Desulfitobacterium hafniense DCB-2: one gene and its partner. The main gene of each other region encodes a partner of the protein of the gene in region 2 in a complex. Links are inferred from orthologs where the notes say so. Each region holds a gene or a part of one and is shown on either strand. Other genes may lie near its edges.

The links.
Region 1: rplL (region 2) and rpmE share a complex: the UniProt entries of both Escherichia coli proteins name them as parts of the 50S ribosomal subunit. The link is inferred for Desulfitobacterium hafniense DCB-2 from one-to-one orthologs.

Annotation. Positions count from the first base shown.
Region 1 is NC_011830.1:5,152,841-5,155,894, reverse strand. Bases 1-2,964 are described here. They hold rpmE (50S ribosomal protein L31), read left to right. Parts: upstream 1-1,365; coding sequence 1,366-1,563; downstream 1,564-2,964. Other genes in these bases: prfA (peptide chain release factor 1), read left to right, coding at 1,936-2,964; DHAF_RS24090 (M23 family metallopeptidase), read left to right, coding at 527-1,219; glpX (class II fructose-bisphosphatase), read left to right, coding at 1-453. Outside these bases: more of prfA, read left to right, coding at 2,965-3,003; prmC (peptide chain release factor N(5)-glutamine methyltransferase), read left to right, coding at 3,003-3,054. UniProt on the Escherichia coli protein: Binds the 23S rRNA.
Region 2 is NC_011830.1:447,211-450,208, reverse strand. What follows is about bases 12-2,919. They hold rplL (50S ribosomal protein L7/L12), read right to left. Parts: upstream 1,699-2,919; coding sequence 1,324-1,698; downstream 12-1,323. Other genes in these bases: rplA (50S ribosomal protein L1), read right to left, coding at 2,610-2,919; rplJ (50S ribosomal protein L10), read right to left, coding at 1,857-2,381; DHAF_RS02140 (response regulator), read left to right, coding at 118-1,248; DHAF_RS02145 (ATP-binding protein), read left to right, coding at 12-58. Also shown: more of DHAF_RS02145, read left to right, coding at 1-11; more of rplA, read right to left, coding at 2,920-2,998. UniProt on the Escherichia coli protein: The binding site for several of the GTPase factors involved in protein synthesis (IF-2, EF-Tu, EF-G and RF3). Is thus essential for accurate translation.

The sequences.
Region 1 (3,054 bases), 4.7 Mb from region 2 along the record:
CGGGAGGCGGGCGCCCGGATTCGCCTGATCACGGATGGTGATGTATCTCCGGCGGTGGCTTGTGCTATTGAAGGAACCGGGGTCGATGTGATGATGGGAATCGGAGGAGCCCCGGAAGGGGTACTGGCTGCAGCTGCGCTGCGGTGTCTGGGCGGAGAGATGCAGGGAAGGCTTTGGCCGGAGAATGAAGAGGATGTTCTGCGGGCCCAGAAGCTGGGCGTCAGTGATGTCGCTAAATTGTTAACGATGGATGATCTGGTCTGCTCTGATGATGTCTTCTTTGCAGCCACCGGTATCACCGAAGGCCCGCTGCTCAAAGGGGTGCATTTTACTTCCCAGGGAGCTCTGACCCATACTGTGGTGATGCGTGGAAAAACGGGGACAGTGCGCTTTATTGAGGCGCGGCATCGTTTTGACAAAAAGCCCGCCTATGCCATGAAGGGTGCTGTGTAGCGGCCTGTTCAGCTTCAGCAGGTATTTTTTACCTGGACATGGGTAAAGCTACCCTTGAGGTGATTATTTAAAAATGAATCATGAAGGACATGAGCGGAGAGGCTTTTGTCGTAAAGGGTGTGCTCTCCTGTTCATGTGTTGTTTCTGGGTTAATGCCTGGTCCTTGCCTGCTTTTGCTCAGGAGGAAGAACGGGTTACCTATTCCGTGGTCACGCTCCAGGCGGGGCAAAGCCTTGATGATTTGGCTCAAAAGTATCAGACGACCAGGTCTCAGATTCTGCTGGATAATCCGGCAGTCGTCATAGCTCCCGGGGCGACACTGACCATTCGGGAAAAGACTGTTCAGGGAACTCATGAGGCAGCTGAAGTATTATCCAGGGGAACAGCGCTCATCTGGAGTTGGCCGGCTTATGGCTCCATCAGTTCGGATTACGGCTGGAGAAAGGGAGAATTTCATCATGGCATCGATTTGGCAATCTCCCATGGAACGGAAATCCTCGCCGCTCGGGCGGGCAAGGTAGTCAAGGCTCAATGGCATGATATTTATGGATTGACTGTGCTTTTGGAACATGGCAATGGGGTGCAAAGCCTCTATGCCCATAATCAAAAAATCCTGGTGAGTCCGGGAGAGTGGGTTGAGCAGGGAGATTGCATCGCCCTGGCGGGAGATACGGGAAGAAGTACGGGCCCTCATCTTCATTTTGAGATTCGCCTGCATGGGAAAGCCGTGGACCCCAAGCCCTATTTGCCCCAAAACCCAATCTAAAACTATAATCGGATTCTTTAGGAATCTTTATGAAAAAATATTTGAGAACATTTAAGGCATTCCCTGTTTTTTTGTCTTGACCTGCATGAAGCCGACGTGCTACAATGTTTAGAGTTGACGACTCGGTTGGGAAAGAAGGTGACGACATGAAAGAAAAGACACACCCTAAATATGAACAAACCACTATCACTTGTGTCTGTGGAGAAGTTATTCCTACCGGCAGCACAAAGAAAGATATTAAGGTGGAAATTTGTTCTAAGTGCCATCCCTTCTATACCGGTGTTCAACGTTTTGTAGATGCTGGTGGACGAGTGGATCGCTTTAAGAAAAAATACGGCATGTAATATGAACAACGGCCTGCGGTCGTTGCTGGAGAAAAAGCAGAGCGCATGCTCTGCTTTTTCTTTACAGTTGCTGGCTGCGCAGAGCAGTAATAAGTGAGCTGATAGGCTTGGAACTCAATGCAGAGGGTAGATTGGTTGCAGACACCTAAGCTATGCAATACAAGAAGCCTAGTACTCTGTAACACCTAAATCCTTACCTTTCCGGCGGTTAAATTTCCGTATGACTGCGTTGTCGTCAATCGCCATACGACCGGTATTGCTCATTCCTCCGCCTTGTCCTACGAAAATTTTCCTCGCCGGGCAATGCAAGTTTTAAGTGTCACAGAGTACTAGGAAATACTAAATTTAAATGGCTACTTGAGGTGTGAATTAATGCAAAGAAAATTAATTGAAATTGAAAGGCGCTATGACGAGCTGACCCAGCTCTTAAGCGATCCTGAGGTCATCGGCAACCAGAGCGAATGGCAAAAATATGCCAAAGCTCAAGCGGGAATGACGGATATTGTGGAAGCCTTCCGTGAGTATTCTGAAGTTGTGAAACATCTGGAAGAGACACAGGGACTGCTTGAGGAAAAGTTAGACCCTGAATTTAAGGAAATGGCTGAGCTGGAGCTTGAGGAACTCACCGAAAAGCGGGATGAGCTGGAAGAGAAAATGAGAATTCTGCTCTTGCCCAAAGACCCTAATGATGATAAAAACGTCATTATGGAAATCCGTGCCGGTGCGGGGGGCGAAGAGGCGGCGCTTTTTGCCGGGGATCTCTATCGCATGTACACCAAATACGCTGAACACCAAGGCTGGCGCACAGAGCTTTTAAGCGCCAGTTACACCGATATCGGGGGCTTTAAAGAAATTATTTTCCTTATCGAAGGACAAGGAGCTTATAGCAAGCTGAAGTTTGAAAGCGGCGTTCATCGGGTGCAGCGGGTACCCACGACAGAGTCCGGCGGCCGGATTCATACCTCCACCACCACGGTGGCGGTGCTTCCCGAGGCGGAAGAAGTGGATGTTGCCATCAACCCCAACGATTTGCGCATTGATATCTTCTGCTCCAGCGGTCCCGGGGGACAGTCGGTCAATACCACTCAATCCGCGGTTCGCATCACCCACGTTCCCACAGGTACTGTTGTCTCCTGCCAAGACGAGAAGTCTCAGCTGAAGAACAAAGAAAAAGCCCTGCGGGTTCTGCGGGCCCGTCTCCTGGAGCGTGCTCAGGAAGAGGCTATGGGCGAATTGGCCAGTGAGCGCCGCAGTCAGGTGGGAACCGGGGATCGCAGTGAGCGAATCCGCACCTATAACTTCCCTCAAGGCCGGGTGACAGACCACCGTATCGGCTTGACCCTCCATCGCCTGGATTCCATCTTGTTAGGAGAGCTGGATGAGGTGATCAATGCCTTGATTACAACGGATCAAGCCGAGCGTCTGAAATCGGAGGCATAATGCGGATCATTGATGCTCTTTTATGGGGAGAGCAGGAATTAAACCTTGCCC
Region 2 (2,998 bases):
CTTCAGCGTGGAAGACCACGGGACAACCGTTTCTTTCCGCATCCCGGCCAAAACCTGATTGACAAATATCCTAAACCGCCACTCATAACTAAAGTCTTATAGAAAGGAGCTGCATCGATGCTAAGAGCCATTATTGTAGATAATGAAGAACCGGCGACCCAGATTCTGCAGATGCTTCTGGAAAAAACCGGTCAAATCAGGGTTGTCGGCACTTTTCTCAGGGCGGCAGACGCTTTATCCAGCCTAAGGCTAACCAAACCGGATGTTGCTTTCCTGGATATTGAAATACCTGACACAAGTGGCCTGGAGCTGGCCAATCATATCCTGGCTATGGACAGCGATGTGGAAATCATCTTTGTGACCGCCTATGATCACTATGCTCTGCATGCCTTCCGGGTCAATGCTTTAGACTATTTATTAAAGCCCCTCCTCCCGGAAGATGTGGAGAGAGCCGTCAGACGCCTTATCAAAAGAAAAGGGTTAGCCAAGGATTCTGCCCCGGAATCTCCTTTGGGAGCCAATATTCATTATTTCGGAAAATTTTCAGTGTACGGCCCCGCCAGCAAAAAGCCAGTTAAATGGCGGACATCCAAGGCCGAAGAACTTTTTGCCTATCTGGTGCAGAATCTGGAAAAGGAAGTTCCCAAGTGGCGAATCTGCGAAGCTCTCTGGCCGGAATACCATAGCGAAAAGGTGGATATTCAGCTCCATACTACCGTATATAAACTAAAAAAAGTGTTGACTGCGGCCAATATCCCTTTCGATTTAAGTTTCAGCAACGGCTGCTATTGGCTGAGCCTTCCCCAAGCAGCCATTGATAAGGTCGAGTTTGATGCCCATATCGCTTCCTCCGTCCCTGTAAATCAAAGCACCATTGCGAGATGCGAACATGCCCTTTCTCTCTATACCGGAGATTACTTGGAGGAAAACGGCTATCTGTGGTCTTTGGCTCTAAAAGCCGAGTATGGGCAGAAATTTTATAAGCTGGCGTCTTCCGTCGTAAACTTCTATATGACTCAAGGTGATTGGGTCAGAGCAGAGAAGATTCTGCGCAGTATTTTAGAACGCTGCCCTTTAGATGAAACTGTACATGAAATGCTCTTAACCTGCTATTTTACCCAAAAGGACCGGACCGCTTTTATTACCCACTATCATACTGTACGAAAGCTTTTCCAGGCCGAATTGGGACTTGAGCCTGGAAAATCCATACAAACTCTGTATCACAGTCTTCTCAAGAGAATGGATTAAACCAAAGAAGGCGCCCTCCTCTCACCTTTATGGGTGGAGAAGGGCGCCTTCTTTAAGCACTATTATAGGCTAAACTTACTTAACTTCGACAGTTGCACCAGCTTCAACGAGCTTAGCTTTGATAGCTTCGGCATCATCTTTGCTGACTTTTTCTTTAACAGGCTTTGGAGCGCCGTCAACCAGTTCTTTAGCTTCTTTCAGGCCAAGACCGGTGATTTCGCGAACAACTTTGATGACGTTGATTTTTCCGGCACCAGCATTCATAAGAACAACATCGAATTCGGTTTGCTCTTCAGCAACAGGAGCAGCAGCAGCGCCAGGAGCAGCAGCTACAGCTACAGGAGCAGCAGCACTAACACCAAATTCTTCTTCGAAAGCTTTGACGAGCTCAGCAAGCTCGAGAACGGTTAAGCCTTTTACGGCTTCGAGAATTTCAGCAGTTTTAGACATTGAAATTTTCCTCCCTAATATCACTTAAAATTAATTTTTGTTTTGGAATCCATTTACGGAAATCATTATAATTCAGTTACGATGCTTTGAGGGCCAGGCCCCCCATCATAACCCGAACATCGTAGTTCCCATCCTCAGCGCAGCGTTTTAAATCCTGCTTACGCCTGAGCTTCTTTAAGCTTACGCACTTCTTCCAAGGCATAACCCATTTTGCGGATTGGTCCTTGAAGTACATTGGCCATGCCGACGAGGGGTGCTTGCATTCCTCGCAGGACTTGAGCAAGGAGAACTTCGCGAGAAGGAAGTTCCGCAAGGGCTTTAACTCCCGCTTCGTCAACGACTTTTCCTTCGACCACGCCTGCTTTGATAGCAAAGGTCTTCGAGGTCTTAGCAAAATCAGCTAATACTTTAGCTCCAGCCACTGGATCAGCACTGAAAGCAACGGCTGTAGGTCCTTCCAGATATCCATCCAAACCTTCGATACCGACTTCATGAGCCGCCCGGCGAACCATGGTGTTTTTCAATACATGGTATTCGACACCGGCTTGACGCAGTTGGGCACGCAGTTGAGTTACTTGAGCAACGGTCAGGCCGCGATAATCAGCCAGTACGACCCCTGTGGAGTTTTGGAACCGCTCCTTAATCTCCGCAACCACTTGTGCTTTTTCTTCGATATTTGGCACTTAAGTCCACCTCCTTCCGAAATACCCACACTAATAGAAAAACCCCCGCTTTGACTGCAGAGGTTAAGAAGGCCCAATATAACTTAAGGCTATCTTTCCAACCTCGGCAGGGATATTAAGCTCTAAGAGCACCTGCTGTCTACAGTGGAAGGCTATTCAATTCTAGTAGAGTATAGCTTATCTATGCAAACCTGTCAAGAAATATTCCAGACACTTTTTGGAATCCAATTAATTGGCTTTGACCGGGTTAATCCGTACTCCAGGTCCCATAGTAGAGGACACTGTGACGCTGCGGATATACTGACCCTTAGCGGCAGCCGGCTTCGCTTTAACCAAGGTCTCAACCAGAACCTTATAGTTCTGATAGAGTTGTTCTTCGCTGAAGGAAACTTTGCCGATAGGGGCATGAATGATACCGGCTTTGTCAGCACGATATTCAATCTTACCGGCTTTGATCTCTTTGACAGCTTTGGCTACATCAAAGGTAACGGTACCGGTCTTGGGGTTTGGCATAAGTCCTTTAGGACCGAGCACACGACCCAGTTTACCGACCATACCCATCATATCCGGTGTAGCAACAACCACATCGAAACCAAACCAACCCTGCTCGATTTTCG